2 regions of the Proteiniborus ethanoligenes genome follow, and region 2 is predicted to be linked to the other one. Evidence: predicted binding sites of a transcription regulator. Region 2 holds the regulator's gene; the other holds the start of a gene.
What was found. Region 2 encodes Rex, which represses fermentation and respiration genes when NADH is low (regulators of the CRP and FNR family bind a similar motif). Its sites were predicted from a motif close to ATTGTTAANNNNTTAACAAT; they were not measured.
Positions count from the first base shown of each region.

Region 1: BLV37_RS00415 (L-threonine 3-dehydrogenase) is a predicted target of Rex. The motif match lies at 8,902-8,921, and genes of this name have one in related genera.

Region 1 covers NZ_FNQE01000001.1:87,570-98,444, reverse strand. Annotated here, with positions in the region: gene BLV37_RS00455 (glycosyltransferase family A protein) at 1-664, shown strand, start outside; gene BLV37_RS00450 (glycosyltransferase family 2 protein) at 716-1,531, shown strand; gene BLV37_RS00445 (CgeB family protein) at 1,570-2,472, shown strand; gene BLV37_RS00440 (AEC family transporter) at 2,502-3,434, shown strand; gene BLV37_RS00435 (NAD-dependent epimerase/dehydratase family protein) at 3,484-4,494, opposite strand; gene BLV37_RS00430 (glucose-1-phosphate thymidylyltransferase) at 4,526-5,590, opposite strand; gene BLV37_RS00425 (NAD(P)H-dependent oxidoreductase) at 5,613-6,899, opposite strand; gene rfbC (dTDP-4-dehydrorhamnose 3,5-epimerase) at 6,956-7,513, opposite strand; gene BLV37_RS00415 (L-threonine 3-dehydrogenase) at 7,838-8,794, opposite strand; gene BLV37_RS00410 (glycosyl hydrolase family 18 protein) at 9,058-10,668, opposite strand; gene BLV37_RS00405 (amino acid ABC transporter ATP-binding protein) at 10,866-10,875, opposite strand, start outside.
Region 2 covers NZ_FNQE01000023.1:47,133-58,007, forward strand. Annotated here, with positions in the region: gene tsaD (tRNA (adenosine(37)-N6)-threonylcarbamoyltransferase complex transferase subunit TsaD) at 1-879, shown strand, start outside; gene BLV37_RS10325 (ABC transporter ATP-binding protein) at 1,278-3,200, opposite strand; gene BLV37_RS10330 (redox-sensing transcriptional repressor Rex) at 3,425-4,063, shown strand; gene BLV37_RS10335 (acyl-CoA dehydrogenase) at 4,606-5,745, shown strand; gene BLV37_RS10340 (electron transfer flavoprotein subunit beta/FixA family protein) at 5,764-6,561, shown strand; gene BLV37_RS10345 (electron transfer flavoprotein subunit alpha) at 6,670-7,899, shown strand; gene phaZ (intracellular short-chain-length polyhydroxyalkanoate depolymerase) at 7,988-8,863, shown strand; gene BLV37_RS10355 (methyl-accepting chemotaxis protein) at 9,056-10,875, shown strand, end outside.

The DNA of each region.
Region 1 (10,875 bases), on a different contig from region 2:
TTTTAATACCTTACCTTTTAGCAATAAAAGGCTTACTAAGAGTTGGATAGAAAAAAGAATAGATATTTTTATGAAATTCACTTTGCAAAGTTTAAAAGCTCAAACAAATCAAAATTTTCTAGCTCTAATAAAATATGAAGATAAAACTAATGACATCATCGCAAATATCTTAGATAAGTATCCAAAGCTTCCAGACAATATTAAGTTTATCTCAAAAAGTGAATATGAAAATAAGGTACTCCAAACTATAAAAGGATTTAAATATTTATATCTAGTAAGACTTGATTCAGATGATATGTATCATAAAAGCTTTATACAGCAACTATATGATTTTAATCATCATATATCAACTGAAGCAATTGTTAACCAAAATGGCTATATATATGATTCTATAAAGAAGCTTCTTGCAAAATTCCCTCAAAAATCTCCGAATTACTATACTTTAGTTTATAAAGTAGTTGACTATATAGATGGTAAAAGATACAAAATACCAGGAGGCCATCCAAATGTTATTAAGCTGTTAAAATATGAAACCATCAAAAAACCTAATTATATTAGGCTTGTTCATTCTGTAAACGATTCGTCTACTTTTAGGCTTGCTAATAGAAAAAATATTATAGCTGATAATAAAAAAGCAAAAAAAATACTAAAGGATTTTATGTAGTGCTTAAACATTAAGTAGATATAACTATTAGGCTTTGAAAGGATGTCAAGTATGAAAATTAAGAAAAAAACTAGCTTTACAAAACCAGTAAATAAAAAGATAGCCTCCAAAAACGTCTCTATAATAATAAAAAAAGAGACAAAAAAAGACTTGGAGAAAACTATAAAATCGACTTCTAGTTTAAGTATTTCAATTATAGCCTCTACAAACAAGCCAAAATATATGAATAACATATTTAAAAATTATCAAAGACAAGATTATAACAATAAAGAATTAATAATTATTTTAAATAATAATATAATGGATATAAAACTCTGGAGAAAGGAAGCCGAACAACATGAAAATGTAAAAGTCTTTCAAGTTGATGAAAAAAAGGATCTGTCTGATTGTATAAATTTTGGAGTATCTCAATCATCTGCAGATTTAATAGCAAAATTTGACGATGATGACTATTATGGTCCAAATTATTTAAATGAAGCTATAGAAGCTATTACCTCTACAAAAGCGAGTGTTGTGGGCAAGTCTAAATACTATGCATATTTTGAAGATATTAAAAAGACAGGCCTAAGAAAGAGTGGTGCCGAAAATAAATACACAAATTATATTCATGGTCCAACTCTTGTTATGAAACGAAGTATAATTAAAAAATATAAATTTAAAAACATGAGTCATGGAGCAGATCAGCATTTTTTGAAAGATTGTTTAAAGAATGGCATAAAAATTTACTCAACTAGCAAAAAAAATTTCGTTTATATTAGACATTTATCACTAGAAAACCATACTTGGAAAATTGATAATACCAAATTTATGAAGGGGTTCACACTTCTATCATCAGCTAAAGGATACAAATCATATGCAGACATTTAAATTTTTATCTATATAGTCAATACATTGGAGGAATATAAATGAAATGGATAATTAAAAATCCTTCTCCTACAGATTATAGACAAAATAAATGGGGTGACTATCATATAGGTAGGTGTCTCACAAAATATTTAACTAGACTTGGAGAAAAAGTAGAAACTGATTATTACACTGATTGGTATAATAAAAAAAAGTCTGATGTAGTGCTGGTTCTTAGGGGTAAATACCCTTATAAGCCGAATAAGAACTCTAGTATCAATATAATGTGGAACTTTGGCCATCCTGAGGACGTAACAAAAAAAGAATATGAAGCATACGATATAATTTTAATTGCATCAAAACATTATTCTAGTATTTTAAAAAAACAGTTAAACAAGCCAGTATTTCCATTCTTGCTTTGCACTGATCATGAGGAATTTTATAATAAAAATACAGACTTAGAAAGAAAGGGTTTTATCTTTGTAGGTAATACTCGTGGAGTAAAAAGAGACTGTGTCCTTTGGGCAATAGAGTACAAATTACCACTTAAGGTATGGGGAAGAGGTTGGGAAAAGTTCATAGATAAAAAATATATCGTGGATGAATATATAGCTAATGAAAAGCTTGTAAATTTATATTCTAAAGCTAAAGTCACTCTAAATAATCACTGGCCCGATATGTTAGAGTATGGATTTATTAATAATAGAGTTTTTGATGCTCTAGCTTGTGGATTGCCAGTAATATCTGATTATAGTGAAGAACTGTATAACTTATTTCCAAAAGAGATTTTGTATTATAACAACAAAAAGGAATTTAAAAAATGTATTGATGAAATAAATCTTAATTATCCATCTGTAATAGAAAAAGTCAATAGGGCATCTGAGATAATTATAAATGAATACACCTACGAAAAAAGAGCTACAAAATTAATCCAATTAGTAAAGAATTTTAAAATAAATAATTAAAGACTTTAGAAGTGTGGGGAGAGGATTATATGGTAGCTGGAGCATCTAGCATATTAAGTATTTTGTTCATAATAACCGTAGGTTTTATACTTTCAAAAATTGGGTGGCTAGACAATAAAATTGGAGAAGCTTTTTCTAAAATTGTCATTAATATCTCCCTACCATCACTTATGATAATAAATATTTCTAAAGAGTTTAGCATTAACACTTTTTCACAATATAAATTTGGAATTATAATCGCCTTTACTTGTATAATTATTTCTTACTTTATTAGCTATATTATTGGAAAAATCACTAAAATCAATAAAACTAAGCTAGGAATTTTTTGTGCTTTATTTACCTTCTCAAATACTATCTTCATAGGTTTACCTGTTAATATAGCCATACTTGGAGAGGAAAGTATACCTTTTGTACTACTATATTACTTTGCTAACACAACCTTATTTTGGACACTAGGCTTGTATAATATCAAAAAAGCAACAAACAACCATATTTCTGAGGTTAGAGAATTTCATATTATAAAAAAGGTGTTTTCTCCTCCTTTACTTGGTTTCTTAATTGGTATAGGAATAGTACTATTAAATATAAAATTACCTATTTTTCTTGCCGACGGATTAAAATATATAGGTAATTTAACTACACCTATGTCAATGCTTTTTATAGGAATGATAATTAGCTCGTTAAATCTTAAAAACATTAAATTTGATTTATACAGCTATCTTATAGTAATAGGAAAGTTTTTTATTAATCCACTTATGATTTTTTTGCTCTTGAAAATTTATGATTTCCCAGCTTTAATGCAGAATGTTTTCATCCTTGAATCTGCTATGCCTATTATGGCACAAATAGCTGTTGTGGCTAAGCATTATGATAATGAGTCTGAATATGCTTCATGGCTTATTACCTTTACCACTATAGCTAGTATTATTATTATTCCTTTTTACACCTTAATGCTTATTTAGTAAAGCACATTACTTTCTAATATGCTTTTAGAAGGTAATGTGCTTTTATTTATAAAATCTCCCCATTCCTTAAAATCTGTTTTGTTTTAAGGTTCCAATTAATCAGAGTATCATACCAATTTACTGTTCTTGTAGTTGGATCATCCCAATCCAATGATTTTTCTTCTAATTTTTCCCATATTTCTTTTGCAGCATCTTCAACATTATATTTAGTCTTGAATCCTAAAGCTTTATTAATTTTATCAAAATTTACTCTATAGGACCTTTTGTCAGTATCTCCATACCAGATAAATTTAAATGGCTTTTCAATACCCTTACAAATTCTTTCTCCTAACTCCAATATTTGAATATTTAAATCGTTTGAGCCAATATTGAATATCTCCTTGTTAACTTTAGCCTTATCTCCTTCCATTACTGCAATGAATGCTCTGGCTGTGTCCTTTACATATATATGAGGTCTCCACTGTGTTCCATCTCTTAGAAGATTAAAATGACCATACTTATAATAAGCACCTACCATCCCATTTACAACTAAATCAAACCTCATTCTGTGGGAATATCCAAAAACCGTAGCCTGCCTTAAGGCTGTAACACAGAAGTTTTCATCACCTAATGGTAAAATTCCCTTCTCAGCTAAATAATTAGCTTCTGCATATGTTGTCAAAGGATTTACATTAGAACTTTCTGTCAGTATTCCATCTTGAAATCCATATACACTACAGGAACTAGCTAATATATATCTTTTGACTCCTGATAATTTTGCTAAATGTGCCACTCTACATCTACCAAGATAGTTTATATCTAAAGTCTTTTGCTTATCTAGCTCACCTGAAGGATCATTAGATATTGCTGCTAAATCCATTACAGTATCCACATCCTCAAAAATTTCTTTTCTTACGTCTCTAATATCTTCTTTAATAAGTTCTATTTTATTCTCAATTTCTGAAAGTGGTTTCTCACCAAAAAATAATCTATCTACAACCTTAACCTCATATCCTTTTTCTAGTAATAATCTAACTAAGGTAGAGCCTATATACCCTGCCCCTCCTGTTACAAGCACCTTGCTCAAAATCATCACTCCCTTTGGACTCTCAATACAGTATTAGGTTGCTATCCATACCTAAAACAAAGCTGTTTGCCTTTTTCTGAGAATTGTTGGAAGTAATAGTACTATTACTTCCAACAATACTAGAATCAACTACATGGCTAACTTTTGATATTAGGCATTTATCTAAAATAATACTACTCTCAATTTGAGAATCTATAATCTTTACACTATTCATAATAGAAGTGTAGGGGCCAATATAGGAATTTTCGATAATTGTGTTATTTCCAATGATTGCAGGACCTCTTACTATACTATTATAAATTTTTGAATTTTCTCCTACAAAAATATTGCCCCAGGTTTTGCTTTTTTCATCAATTAGTCCATTAATATTAGATTTTATTTTGCTTAATTTATAATTATTAGCATAAAGTATATCTCCTGGAGTACCAAGGTCTATCCATAAGGATTTTAAAATTTTATAAGTCACTTTATAGCCATTGTATAAAAGCCAATTTATGCTATCGGTAATCTCAAATTCTCCTCTCCAAGAAGGACCTATTTCTTTGCAGCCTTTAAAAATATTGCTATCAAAAATATAAATTCCCGTAATAGCTAAATTTGTTTTGGGATTCTTAGGTTTCTCCTCAAGGTTTAAAACCTGATCTTCCTTTACTTCTGCAACTCCATATTTATGAGGTTCTTCTACCTCATAAAGAAGAATACTACAGCTACTGGATGTATGGTAAAAGTCTTTTATTAGACTTGTTAAATTAACCTCATAGAAATTATCTCCTAAGATTACAATGAAGTCATCATCCTTAACAAACCTTTCAGATGCAAGGACTGCATCTGCCAATCCTAATGGCTCATTTTGATAGATAAACTCATAGCTTATATCCTTATTCTCATATTCCTTAAGGACATTCTTAAATATATCTTCCTTGCCGTTAATAACTATACCTATTTCTGTTATGTTTGCCTTTACTAAAGAATCTATAATATGAAAAATAATAGGTCTATTTGCAATTGGTATAAGCTGTTTAGGCATGGAATAGGTTATAGGCCTTAGTCTAGTTCCTAATCCTCCACACAATATAACACCCTTCATTTACATCCCTCCAAAATCAATTTTAAATCATATTATTGTACTGCTGTCTAAGTTCCCATAAAATAGTTGTAGTATCAATTTCTATATCATTAAAAGAAATAGGTGTATCCATTTTAACTGGCTTTACAATTTTAGCTCCTTTAGCTAAACCTATAGGAAGAATATTTTCTCTCTTTATTATGTCAGCCTTGTCAATGAGTCCATAATAGCTATATCCTCCTATGCTATCCAGAGTATCTCCTGGAAATAAATCTTTTTTAGCTACAGTTATTACATCAGCTACTGGTTTTCCTATAGGCTTTATGGTAGAATCTCCGTCTATGACAGCTCTTATTATTCCTATTGCCATTTCAAAGGAACATAAATGATAAGGTCGATAAAATAAATAATTAGGTCCCTCTCCCATTTTATAATATTGTAAATCTTTTATTATTCTAGGGTGTGAGGTAGTAGCAACAATATAAACTCCTCCGCTAGGCTCTACATCAAAAACAATATCTACGATTCCCTTGGATGACAGTATGCCTCCTGTTTCTTTTGTTGTCAAGACATTAGCCGCTGTATTCAAAGTAGAACTTGGCAAGTGCATCCCTCTAACATCGGGTACTAAGCCCGTTGCATTTGAAACTATTGCCATCTCTATGCTCATTTTGCTACCATCAGTAAAAGAGCTTATCTTATAGGGACTCTGCTCTGCCTTATCAGCCCATTTTTTAACTGTTGTAGGATTAGCATGCCTATCATAAAATTTCTTGAATTTTCCTGCAGCAATAACATCTAATCCAAGGAGTTTAACATAACGATAAAGTCCCATTATTACTCCAGGTTCATCCCCTTCTTGATCACTATATATTACCCCTTTAGTTTCTGCGATTTTATTAAGAACCGGACCTATTGTCACATCCATTTCGGGATTTGATATAAAATGCTTATTATTGTTTAGTGTTGCAAAGCCTAAGCTCGCTCCAGTCATTACATCTCCTGTGCAATCAACTATTATATCTGCTTCTGTTTCAGCTAGGAGTAAGGGATTAGACACTATACCAATTTTCCCTTCTTTTACTGAGTTATTCAATTCCAAGCTATGGTTACAAATCTTACCTGTTATATTTATTCCTATTTGATTAACTACTTCTTCAGCTTTTCTTACATTTCTATTACCGATAGCAATTACTTTGATTCCTTTCATTAAGCTAATTTGATTTATTAACCCTCTTCCAATGAATCCTGTTCCTGCTATTGCAACTTTTATAGGATTCTTTTCCTTATCTCTTTCATTAAGCTTATCTATAATATGTTGAGATACCATTGATTTAACCTCCCATTATAGGTTCAAATTTAAAAATTATCTATATGCATTAAAAGCTAAATACATTTTTGAAAGTCTTTGACTGTTCCCCATTTTTTATCTTGCTCCGATAATATAATATCTGTTGATGTGTCTATGGGCCATTCTATTCCTAGTTCAGAATCGTTCCAAATTATTCCCTGTTGATCTGATGGAACATAATAATCAGTACATTTATATTCAAAAATAGCAAAATCAGAAAGAACATAAAATCCATGTGCAAATCCTTCTGGTATATATAGCATTTTTTTATTATTTTCTGATAATACTATTCCATACCATTTCCCATAAGTCTTTGAACCTACCCTTAAGTCTACTGCAACATCGTAGACTTGACCATTTACTACTCTAGTCAACTTTCCTTGAGGCCTTTTGTGTTGGAAGTGCAATCCTCTTAGTACTCCCTTCTTAGAATAAGATATGTTGTCTTGAAGAAAACTTTTATAGATACCAATATTCTTAAACTCAGCTTCATTATATATTTCAGAAAAATAACCTCTATTATCAATAAATACTTTTGGTTCAATAATATAAAGTCCCTCTATATCAGTATTTATTATATTGAACTTAGCCATTCCAAACCTCCTAATTCATTTAAAATACTTCTAACCCTTTTGTAATTCATTATATGAATTAGCCTATTATCTGATACTTTTAATTGCTCTATTGCCTGGGTAATAGTCAAATAGCGACATACGCTCTTTTTGTTCTTACTTTTTTTGATTTTTTGTATTAATATGTAAATAGATATGCAGAATCTTGTAGTTATTAGGCTTTTCTAGACAATCATATTGCCGAAATATTTGATTTTCTGCAAGTAGCTTATGTGGTGGCTCAATAAAAAAACCTTAACTCTTAGTGAGTCAAGGTTTCATTAACTTCTTATATAATCTTTTATTCTATTTCCCTAATTTAATCTTTAATTTTTCTAGCATATCAACAGTCATTGATGATAAGTTATATTTTGGATTCCAGCCCCACTCTTCACGTGCCGCACTATCATCTAATGAATTTGGCCATGAATCTGCAATGCTTTGTCTTATTGGGTCAACATCATAATCCATTACAAAGTTTGGAATATGCTTTTGAATTTCAGCACATACATGCTCTGGAGCAAAACTCATAGCAGAAACATTGAAAGCATTTCTATGAACCAGCTTAGATGGATCTGCTTCTGCAAGCTGAACAATAGCATCTATAGCATCTGGCATATACATCATGTCCATATATGTCCCTTCTGCTATAAAGCTAGTATATTTTCCTTTTTCAATTGCATCATAATATATATGTACAGCATAATCTGTAGTTCCTCCACCTGGAAGAGCTTCATAAGAGATAAGTCCGGGAAATCTAACTCCCCTAGTATCAACACCATATTTTTGGAAATAATAATCACACAATAATTCTCCTGATACCTTTGTAACTCCATACATAGTAGTTGGTCTTTGTATTGTATCTTGTGGTGTGTTATCTGCAGGCGTAGATGGTCCAAATGCTGCAATAGAGCTAGGTGTGAATACTGATATACCTGTTTCTCTTGCAACTTCTAAAATATTGAACAATCCACCCATGTTTATTTCCCAAGTAAGAGTTGGATTTTTCTCTCCAACTGCAGAAAGTACAGCTGCAAGGTTAATTACTGTGTCGACATTATGTTTTTTTACTACATCTGCGATTTGCTGTGCATTAGTTACATCAACAAGCTCAAATTTACCAGATTCAATAAGCTTTTCAGCTCCAGCTTTTCTACTTCTGCTACTAGCAATTACATTATCCTCTCCATAATGCTTTCTTAAATACATAACTAATTCCGTACCTATTTGACCTAAAGCACCAGTAACTAAAATTTTTTTCATGCTTGCACCTCCGTTATTTGGCTAACAATCATTATTATTACATGTTTTACTCATAATATTTGGTTTAATTAATGGAAATAGTGATAATACCTAATAATTATGAGCTCTTCGATAATTATATCACAAAAGTATTTAAACTTTAATATTATTAATTATTACACTTTTTTTATATTATAGTAATTTCACATAGATAATAGTTAATACATGTATATAAATAAAATATGAGCAGAAAAATTTCTGCTCGTATTTTATTTATTATATATTTACTTAATTAAATCTTTTATTCTATTGAGTACTGCAGCCATTTGTGCCCTAGACATTTTCTCACTTGGTCTAAAGGTTTTATCCTCAAATCCCTTAAAAATACCTAAGCTATTCATCTCAATTATTGAATTGTATGACCATCCGTTTTTAACATCAATAAATGGATTTTTATTATCTATAATAGTGTTTTCATCTTTCTCGATGATTCTGCTTAATAAAGTTGCCATTTGCTCTCTGGTTATATGTTGCTCAGGATCAAATTTATTACCACCCATACCTTTAAAAATATCCTTATTTGCAGCTATTTGAACTTCTCTATATGCCCAATGATTTTTAGAAACATCATCAAACTTTATTTCCTCAGGCACATTTATTTCTTCCAATTCTAATGCTCTAACTAAAGTAACTGCCGCTTGTGCTCTTGTTATAATTGAATTAGGAGAAAAATTTACATTTGATGTTCCTTTCATCCATCCTATACCAACTATTGAAATTATATCATCCTTTGCCCAGCTCTCTTGTATATCTGAAAAATACTTACTATTAAGCCATAATTTATAATAATCCCATGTGCTAGGCAGCTCCTGGCCTAAGGACCAGCTACCTGTGCCTTTTAAATTATATTTATGAACTAATTGCAGCTTGTCCTTAATAGAATCCTCATTTTCATACCATATAGTATAACTTCCAGCAGACAATATTTTCCCATTAACAAGTATTTTCTCATCATTTTCATTAATTGTAAAAGTTGCATATGGTGACATAGTTGTTTTATCAAAATATTTCTTCCCATTGTAAGCTTTAATTACCGAATCAACTCTTGCTAAACTTATACCTGTACCGCCTATGGCTTCACTTTCGGACCAATATCTACCAAAAAAAGGTATGCCTAACACTATCTTTTCAGGACTCACTTGGCCTAGTGCATATTTTATTGAGTTTTCCACAAAGGCTTTGCTTGCCACAGGACCAGGTTTACTTCCATAGTAGCTTTCATCATAGGCCATTATCATTAGATAATCACAATGTTTTGCCAGTGATTTATAGTCATATGAACCGTGCCAGCCAGTAGTAAATCCTCTAGGATTCGCAGCTACTGCCACAGAAACCTCTTTTCCTAGAGGTAGCTTACTTTTAATAAGCCTAACAAAGTCAGTATAATTCTCCTTATCAGCTTCAGTTACGTTTTCAATATCTATGTTGACCCCATCTAGATTATATTTTTTTACTGCCTCAACTACTTCCTGGGCTAGTTTTTCTCTATTTAATAATGCAATTCTACCTAATTCTCTATTCCAATGGTTGCTTATAAAGGGAACTACCTTAATATTTTGATTATGCATGCTTTTTATAAATTTAGTATCTATTAAACTAGTAATCTTTAAACTCCCATCCTGGTTTATATCAAAATAACTAGGAGAGACTACATTTAATGAACTATTAGTATTTTCAACAAGTTTTATTTGGCTATTTACATCTCCAAAATATAAATAACTCATATTAAATCTATTAATTTCGGCTTGTCCCTCTTCTGGTTTAATAAAAATAACAGATACAATCATTATTATAACTAATGATACAATTGCGAACAATAATTTTTTTCCTTTCATATAACCCCTCCTTACTATACCTTAAAGGAACAGCTAGAGGAATTCAATGAACAAATTATGTCAACTAAATTCGCATGTATATTATCAACTTTTTGCAATAAATCAAAAAACTCATCCTTGAAGCAATAGATGAGTTTTTATATTATAGGAAGTGAACATATATGGTTAATCTCAATAAATATTAGTAAAAGTCTTTACTACATTTGT
Region 2 (10,875 bases):
GAGGTAGCCTCAAGAAAGCATATTGAAAACATTAATATAATAATACAGGATGCATTAGATAAAGCAGGAGTAACTTTAGACGAGGTTGACAATATAGGAGTAACCTATGGTCCAGGCCTTGTGGGAGCACTTCTCGTAGGTATATCAACAGCAAAAGCACTTGCATTTGGTAAGGATATTCCTTTAGTTCCAGTGAACCATATAGAAGGACATATATATGCAAATTTTATTGAATTCCCTGAGCTAGAGCCGCCCTTTGTTTGTCTTGTAGTATCAGGTGGACATACACATTTAGTATATATGAAGGATTATGGTGAATATGAGCTTTTAGGTAGAACTAAGGATGATGCAGCAGGAGAAGCCTTTGATAAAATAGCTAGAGCACTGGGATTAGGATATCCAGGTGGTCCACTTATAGACAAGCTAGCAACCAAAGGAGACAAAAATGCAATAGATTTTCCAAGAGTATATCTTGAGGAAGGCAGCTTTGATTTTAGCTTTAGCGGTCTTAAATCAGCAGTATTAAATTATTTAAACAGTCTAAAGCAAAAAGAAATCAGTATACCAGTAGAAGATGTTGCAGCAAGCTTTCAACAATCAGTAATAGAGGTTTTAACCCAAAAAGCTATAAAGGCTGCAAAAAGGATGAAAACTAATACTATAGTAATAGCAGGCGGAGTTGCTGCAAATGAAGGTCTGAGAAACATGCTAAAGGAAAGAGGAAGTGAAGAGGGGCTAGATATTAAATTTCCTTCTAGAATTTTATGCACAGATAATGCAGCGATGATAGGATGTGCAGCATATTATAATTATTTAAAGGGAAATGTAGCAGGATTAGATTTAAATGGGGTTCCAAATTTGAAGCTAGGGGATAAATAATATACTATTTATTAAATGTGGTTAATAATATCCTAGTCTTATATAAAATTAACCATTATGTAGAGTTATTATGTAGACCAAAACTACTGATTTTCGACAAAACTATATCAACAAATTGTTAACAACTTGTCCACATTATTTTATTTGTCTAAATCTACAAACTGTGGATAATGTGGAAATAATACTAGGAACAACCTATAATATCATACAATAATGTGGATAAATATGTGGATTGTGTGTATAAATTGTGGATTATAGGGGAAAATAAAAAATTCAAATTAATAATTTGAAATATATGGGATAAAATCTATTTTTAGTTGTTGACATAATTCGATAAGTTAGCTGTTAGTTATTAGCTAAGAACTAAGAACTAACAACTAACAACTAACAACTAACAACTAAGAACTAGAAAGAGATAATGTTAACCACTGCTCATAAAGCTCCTCTAGGTTTTCCTTTAAATCTAGTATTTCTTGATGGATTTCCTGACTTTTTTCATGATTTGAAAATACATCTGGGTTGCAGAGCTCATTTTCCAGCTCATGTATTCTATTTTCCAGCTCGGAAATATTATTTTCAATGCTCCTTAGCATTTCTCTTTGCTTTTTCTCTAACAGCTTTATATCCTTTTCTCTTTTCTTTTCAGCCTTAAGCTGAGTTCTAGTTTTTTCAACTAAATCCTCCTCATCATCATAGACAGGAGTATTTTTTTTCTCAAGATAATATGAATAATTACCTAGATACTCAGTTACTCCATCATTAGATAAGTCTAGTATTTTATTTGCTACCTTATTTAAGAAATATCTATCATGAGAAATGACCAAAACTGTGCCGTCATAGCTTAGCAGTGCATCTTCTAGTACTTCCTTAGAGTCTATATCCAGATGGTTAGTAGGCTCGTCCATAAGAAGAAAATTTGATCTAGACATCATAAGCTTTATAAGGGCTACTCTACTTTTTTCTCCTCCACTTAAATCAGATATTTCCTTAAAAATATCATCACCAATAAACAAGAACTGTGCAAGTAGAGATCTTATTTGATAATGGTCTAAGGATGGATTTTCATCCCAAATTTCATCTAAAACAGTTTTTTCCCCATTAACATTAGATAATTCTTGATCAAAATAACCTATATTTACATGATGACCTAAGGCTACATTTCCTCCATTAATAGGTATTTTGCCCATAATCATTTTAAAAAGAGTTGTTTTACCTACTCCATTAGGGCCTATGAGTCCTACTCTTTCACCTTTGTATATTTTAAAGCTTACATTTTGAAATAGAGGATTGTCATCAAAGGATTTACTTAAATTTTCAGCAGATAATACATCATTACCGCTTTTAATCTTTGGCTCAAATCTTATTTTTGCTTTCTTATTCTCTCCACTAGGTGAATCTAATTTTTTCATCCTTTCAAGCATCTTTTGTCTACTTTGTGCCTGTCTAATATATCTTTGTCCTCCATAGGACATAAATCTTCTAATGATTTCTTCTTGTCTAGAGATTTCCTTCTGCTGCTCTTCGTATTTTTTTTCTAAAAGCTCTAATTCAACCTTTCTTTTATTCATAAAGCTAGAGTAATTTCCATTATATATTTTCAACAATGTTTTTTCTAAATAAAATATTCTACTTACAGTATTATCAAGAAAATATCTATCGTGAGAAATTATTATTGCTGCTCCCTTGTATTCCTTTATATATTTTTCTAGCCAATCTATAGCTTGTATATCTAGATGATTTGTAGGCTCATCTAGAAGAAGGATATCAGGTTTGCTAAGCAGTAGCTTCCCTAACATTACTCTAGCCTTTTGTCCTCCACTTAAATGAGAAACAGACATATTGAGCTGTTCTTCAGTAAAGCCTAATCCTTTTAAAGTTCCTTTTATTTCACTCTTAAAACCATATCCATTTTTATTTTGGAATTCTTCCATTAGGTGGGCATACTCATCCATTAAGCTCCCTAGCAATTGAGATTCTGGATTTTCACCTTCTAAGCTAATACTATGCTCTAGTTCCCTTAGTTTTTTCTCCATTTCTATTAATGGAACAAAAACCTCCATTACCTCATCAAAAATAGATTTATTGCTTTCGATTTGAGTATTTTGTTCAAGATAACCTATTCTGCAATCCTTGGATACATAGATTTCACCAGAATCCATAGAGAGCTTCCCAGATAATATATTAAATAAAGTAGATTTTCCAGAGCCATTTAAGCCTACTAGTCCAACTTTTTCATTATCATTTAAGGCAAAAGTAATTTTACTTAGTATTTCATCAACTATATAGCTTTTTGATATATTGCTACATGATAAAACTATCAATATTATCCCCCTCGTCTTTATTAACTAATATAATTTTAACAAAAATAGTTTAAGAATGAAACAATAAGGGAATATATTTTAAGAGAAGGAATATAAATAGAGCAATAATATGGGTAAAACTACTATTTATCAAACCGCACAAATTGACAGAATATTAACCTAATGATATAATAACTAAAAATCTTATATATGAAAATATTGAGTTAAGTAGGTGAATAAAAGATATGGAAAGAGAAAATAAAGTTTCTATGGCAGTTATCAGAAGGCTTCCTAAATACTACAGATATCTTGGAGAATTGTTAGATAAGGATATTACTAGGATTTCATCCCATGAGTTAAGTAATATAACTGGCTTTACAGCTTCACAAATAAGACAAGATTTGAATAATTTTGGGGGCTTTGGTCAACAAGGCTACGGATATAATGTAGAAGAGCTGCATAAACAGTTGGGGAAAATTTTAGGCTTAGAAAAGATTTATAAGGCTGTATTAGTGGGTGCAGGTAATTTAGGTCAGGCAGTAGCAAATTATAAAGGCTTTGAGGATGCTGGATTTAAGCTGTTGGCTTTATTTGATAAAAATCCTAAGCTCATTGGCTTAAAGATTAGAGACATTGAAATACTAGATGTAGATAATGTTGAAGAATTTATTTCTAAAAATGAAGTTGAAATAGGGATTATAACTACTCCTAAGGAGCATGCTCAAAGTGTAGCTGATAAATTTGTTAAAAGTAATATAAAGGGCATATGGAACTTTGCCCCTACAGATTTAAAAGTTCCAGAAGACATTGTAGTGGAAAACGTCCATTTAAATGAAAGCTTATTTATACTGTCATATATGTACAAAGAAAAGAACGAAAAGTAAAAGTGTCCAAATAAAACACAGGGCATGTATAGAAAATGTACAAAATTGAAGAAATTGAACAATTATTATCAGAAATATACACATAAAAAAAGACTATCTCTAAGATAGTTTTTTTTATGTGATAAAATTAAGCTGATAAACAAATAATTTTTATATAGTAATTAATATTGATGGAATAAAGGACAAGCCTTGCAAATACAAGCTTTATCAAGGGTAATAAGGGACAAGAATGAAGGGTATTAAGAAAATGTAAGATAAAAAATTAACAAACCTTGTGGAAAAATTTTAGTCAAAGGAGTATAATTATAATGATGGCAAGAATATTGCATATTTAATTTGTTATAACGAATGGGAAAGTTATACTTTTAAATCTTTATTTAAAGAACTTGACCTAATGAGTTTTAAGCAGATTGCAAAACTGGAGATTTTGTGCAATTCGCTTATGTAGTGGCTTAACAAAAGCTACCTCATTAGCATTTTTATAGGGGCTTTTGTTATAAAATTATCAATAATATATTTATATATAATGAGGAGGGAAAACAATGAATTTCAGTTTAACTAAGGAACAGGAAATGATAAGAAAAGTTATGAGGGAGTTTGCAGAAAAGGAAATAAAGCCTTTAGCTGCAGAAATTGATGAAACAGAAAGATTCCCTAGGGAAAGTGTAGAAAAAATGGCAAGGTATAATATGTTAAGTATTCCTATACCTGAAGAGTATGGTGGAGCAGGTGGAGATGATTTAGCCTATGCCATAGCTGTAGAAGAGCTTTCAAGAGTATGTGGAACGACAGGAGTAATATTGTCTGCACATACGTCACTTGGATGCTGGCCTATACAAAAGTATGGTACAGAAGAACAAAAACAAAAATATTTGATTCCAATGGCGAAAGGCGAATATTTAGGAGCTTTTGGTCTTACTGAGCCAAATGCAGGTACAGATGCTGCAGGTCAACAAACTGTTGCAGTACTTGATGGTGATAATTATATTCTAAATGGAACTAAAATATTTATAACTAATGGTGGTCAGGCAGATGTATACATAATATTTGCCATGACTGACAAGTCTAAGGGTACAAGAGGAATAAGCGCTTTTATTGTTGAAAAGGACTTTCCAGGATTTAAAATAGGTAAAAAGGAAAACAAATTGGGTATTAGAGCTTCTGCTACTACTGAGCTAGTGTTTGAAAATTGTATTGTGCCAAAAGAAAACCTACTAGGTGAAATAGGAAAGGGCTTTAAAATAGCCATGACTACTCTTGATGGCGGTAGAATAGGAATAGGTGCACAAGCACTAGGAATAGCTCAAGGAGCACTAGATGAAGCAGTTAAATTTGTTAAGGAAAGACAGCAATTTGGTAGAGCAATAGGGCAATTCCAAGGAATCCAGTGGATGATTGCAGATATGGCAACTAAGGTTGAGGCTGCTAGATTGATGGTGTACAATGCAGCTTATAGAAAATCAGCAGGTTTAGAATATGGTAATGCAGCTGCAATGGCTAAGCTGTTTGCCTCAGAAGCAGCGATGGAAGTGACTACTATGGCTGTACAGCTACATGGAGGCTATGGTTATACTAGAGATTACCCTGTTGAGAGAATGATGAGAGATGCTAAGATAACTGAAATATATGAGGGTACTTCGCAGGTTCAAAAAATGGTAATATCAGCAAATGCCTTAAGATAGAAAAGGAGTGAAAATGCTATGAGAATAATTGTATGTGTAAAACAAGTTCCTGATACTAATGAGGTTAGAATAGATCCAGTAAAGGGTACACTCATTCGTGAGGGTGTCCCAAGTATTATTAATCCAGATGATAAAAATGCATTAGAAGAAGCATTAAAGATAAAAGATACTCATGATGATGTTGAGGTAATAGTTCTTTCCATGGGACCACCTCAAGCAAGAGAAGCATTAAGAGAAGCAATAGCTATGGGAGCAGATGAGGCAATACTATTGAGTGATAGAGCCTTTGCAGGAGCTGATACATGGGCTACATCTATTACTCTTGCTTCTGCAATTGAGAAAATAGGAAGCTACGACATAATATTCTGTGGTAGACAAGCAATAGATGGAGATACTGCGCAGGTTGGACCACAAATAGGAGAACATTTAGGATTACCTCAAATAACTTATGTAGAAAATCTAGAAATAAACGGGAAAAGCATTACTGCACAAAGATCATTGGAGGACGGCTATTATGTAGTGAAGTCAGATATGCCAGTTCTTCTTACTGCAATTAAAGAATTAAATAATCCTAGATATCCTTCTGTAAAAGGAATATATAAATCATATAGAGATGAAGAAAAACTGATCAAAGTTTGGACAGTAGAAGATATAGATGTGGATAGAGAGCAAATAGGGCTTAAAGGCTCTCCAACTCAAGTGAAAAGGTCATTCACTCCTGAATCAAGAAAAACAGGAGGCGAAATGCTACAAGGCAACCCAAGTGAAGTAGCGAGACAATTTGTTGTAAGATTAAAAGAGAGACAGATAATATAGATTTGTAGGAAAGAAATACAATAGGAATATGGGCTCACTTCTATGAACAATTCTATTGTATTTTAAATAGTAACTTGAAACACAATTTCTTATGTTGAGGTGATAATAATGGCTGTTAAGGTAATAGAAGATAAATGTACTGGATGTTCAGTATGTGTTAGTGCTTGTCCCTTTGATGCTATAGAGATGAAAGGTGATACAGCTTTTATAACAGAAAGCTGTACATCCTGTGGTGTTTGTATAGAAGAATGTGCTTTTGAAGCTATAATCAAAGAAGAAGAAGCTAAGGCCGAAGTTAAAGATATATCTAAATATAAGGGCGTTTGGGTATTCGCAGAGCAAAGAGAAGGAAAGCTATTAAATGTAGCAGTAGAGCTTTTAGGAGAAGGAAGAAGAATAGCTGACGAGTTAGGAGTTAATCTAACAGCAGTATTGTTAGGGAATAATATAGATGATGTAGCTCAAAGACTAGTAAAATATGGGGCAGATGAAGTATTATATGCTGAAAATGGACTATTAGAAGTATATACAACAGATGGATATACAAAGGTTATAACAGAGCTAATCAATGAAAGAAAACCAGAAATAATGCTAATAGGCGCTACTAACATTGGTAGAGATTTAGGACCTAGACTTTCTGCAAGAGTCCATACAGGCTTGACGGCAGACTGTACAAGACTTGAAATAGATAAGGAAGACAAAAAACTACTTATGACTAGACCTGCATTTGGTGGAAATCTAATGGCTACTATTATTTGTCCTGACCATAGACCACAAATGTCAACAGTTAGACCAGGAGTAATGGAAAGAGCCAAGTATGATGAAAATAGAACAGGAAAAATCGAGAAAGTAAATATTAGATTAGAGAAGGAAGATATAAAGGCAGTTGTTGAGAAAGTAGTAAAATCAGGAAAGGCAGAAGTTCCACTAGAGGAATCAAAAATAATAGTAGCTGGAGGAAGAGGACTAGGAACTCGAGAAGGCTTTGAGCTAGTTGAAAAGCTAGCAGAAAAGCTTGGTGGAGTTGTTGGTGCTTCTAGAGCTACTGTTGATGTAGGCTGGATTGAACATTCTCATCAAGTAGGCCAGACAGGTAAAACTGTAAGACCTAATCTTTATATTGCATGTGGCATTTCAGGAGCTATTCAACACTTAGCAGGAATGCAGGATGCAAAATGTATAATAGCAATAAATAAAAATCCTGATGCGCCAATATTTAAAATCGCAGATTATGGTATAGTAGGAGATGTAAACGAAATCATTCCAGCAATGCTAGAGGCATTAGATAATGTAGATGATATAGTAGCTGCTGTAAAAGCTGTAGGAGAAAATGCATAATATAATGTAAAAATAATCGGCAAGTAATTGTTTTTATTTTAACAATTACTTGCCGATTTTAATAATTATTCTAGAAGGAAGGGATATTATGAAAAACATAGAGTTAAGAAAAGTGAAGCTACCAAATGGGGAAACCTACCGGTATAGGTATTGTTCAGGTGGGGAAAAAAACATATTGTTAATTCATGGTAACCTTGCTACATCTAAATATTATGACGAGCTTATGGAGGCTTTGCCAGAGGATTACACTATTTATGCCGTAGATATGAGAGGATTTGGAGCTTCAACCTACAATACTCCTATAAGCTCCTTAAGGGATATTGCAGAAGATATTAAACTATTTGCAGACGAACTGGATTTACATAAATTTGATTTAGTAGGCTGGTCAACGGGTGGAGCAGTCAGCATGCATTTTACTGCTAATTATGGACATATGGTTAATAGATTATTTTTATTAGCCTCTGCAGGTGCTTTAGGCTACCCTTCATATAGAATAGATGAAAATGGAAATAGAATTTTACTTAGAACTAAAGAAGAAATAGCTATTGATCCAGCCAAGGTCGGATTTTTAAAAGCAATAGAGAACAAGGATAAGGAATTCTATAAAAAAATATTTGATGCATATATATTTTCCCACAGAAAACCTGAGCCTAATAAATATGATGAATATCTAGAGGATAGCTTAAAGCAACAAAATATTGTAGATATATATTATAGCTTAGGAAGCTTTAATATAACAGATGATTTTAATGGTATTAGCATGGGAACAGGAGAAATAAAAAATATAAAAGTTCCAACTGCAGTAATACAAGGAGAAGAAGATAAGCTAGTAACCTTACAAATGGCACAAAGTATAGAAGATGGAATTGGCAAAAATGCAAAGATGATACTTCTTAAGGACAGCGGTCATACTCCTTTCTTTGATAAATTAGATGAGGTAGTTAAAATAATAACTGAGTTTTAATAAAAAAAGATAAATATTAAATAAACCATAGCATTTACAAAAAAACATAAATGCTATGGTTTTTCTATCTTTAAGAAAAACAATATTCAGAAAATTCTCAAAACATTTCTTCTAAGATATATAATTTAGAGATATGGGGGTATAGATAGAAAAAAGGTCTTAATTGTCAAATTATATGAAAGGGGGATTAGTGTGAAAGGAAAAAAGAATAGAACTAAGGATAATCTCAATAAAAGCTTTGTGCTAGGCCTTAGAGGGAAGCTGATTATCATATTTATTTTAGTCATAACTATTCCGATAGTGGTCTTAGGTGCAGGAGCATATTTAACATCTACATCTGTGGTCAAAAGCCAATTTGAGGAATTGACTAAAAGCTTAGGAGATGAAGTTAATAGAGCCATAGATACATATTTTCACAGCTTTGAAGAAAGTGTTGAGTATATGGGAAAGGAGTCAAACGTTCAGTCTATATACTCTAACCTAGATTCTAGGATATGGATGCTAAAAAGCTTTGAGAACTATATTAACAACTACACAGATGTAGCTAATATTTATTTAGGTACTGAAAAAGGCGATATGTTTGTATATCCTAAAGCAACCCTACCGCCAGGCTTTGATCCTAGAAAAAGGGACTGGTATATTGAGGCAGTTAAGAATAATAAAGCAACCTGGATTGACCCCTATATAGATACTGCAACTAAGGAAATAGTAATATCAGTTGGAGTTCCGGTCTATGACACACGGAACAAATTGATTGGAGTACTAGGCATAGATATTAAATTAGAAACATTATCGGATATAATTACTAATATTAAAGTGGGGCAAACAGGATATCCTATTTTATACGATAGGGAAGGAATCATATTAGTTCATAAAAATAAGGATTTAGTCGGCAATACATCAACAGTTCCAAAGCTCCATGAAGCAATTAAGGCAGGAGATGTAGAATTTTTAGAATATGATTTTAATGAAAATGGAACTATTAAAAAGAAGTTTGCAACTATAAATGTTTTAAACAGGCTGGATTGGAGGATAGCATCAAGTGTTTACTTAGATGAAATATCAGGTCATACCAAAAGACTACTAACAAGTACTATACTTATAGGCGGCGTATCTCTTATGGTGGCTATGATTGTTGCTATTTTACTTGCAAGGTCCATAACTAATCCAATAAAATCCTTAACTCAAAGCATGGAAAGAATGAAGGAAGGGGATTTTACAATAAAGTCTAAAATTACTACAAAAGATGAAATTGGATTACTAAGTGAGAGCTTTAACATAATGACGGAAAATCTTTCAAGATTTGTAAGGATGATTCAAGATGTATCAATAGACGTTACAAATGCCTCCCAAAATCTAGCAGCTACTTCAGAGGAAACCAGTGCATCCTCAGAGGAGGTAGCTAGAACTGTAGAGGAAATTGCAAAGGGGGCTTCAGAGCAAGCCCAGGATTCAGAAAGAGGAGTTATGCTGGTATCTGACCTTGCAGTTAAGTTTGCAGAGCTTACACACAACTCTGATGATATGCTAAAGTCTGCTAAGGAGGTCATGGATACAAGCATATCTAGCGTAGCTATAGTTGAAGAGCTACAGAAAAAAACTGAATTGAACAATATAGGGACAAATGAAATAGAGAAGGAAATATTAAATCTACATGAAAGAATAAAGTTTATAGGAGATATACTCCAGACCATAGATTCAATAGCTGAACAAACTAATCTCCTGGCATTAAACGCTTCTATAGAAGCTGCTAGAGCAGGTGAACATGGTAAGGGCTTCGCTGTAGTTGCTGAAGAAATTAGAAAGCTAGCCTTTGATTCAAGAGAATCATCAGACAGAATTAAAGATATTATAGTATCGATACAAGCTGAAAGTGAAAAAACTGTAAATTCTATGAATGGTGTTAAAAAAAGAACAGATGAGCAGACTAAAGCCGTTCATGAAGTCAATAGTGCCTTTACTCACATATCTAATTCTATAGATGAAATAGCTCAAAAGATTGAGCTTATTAC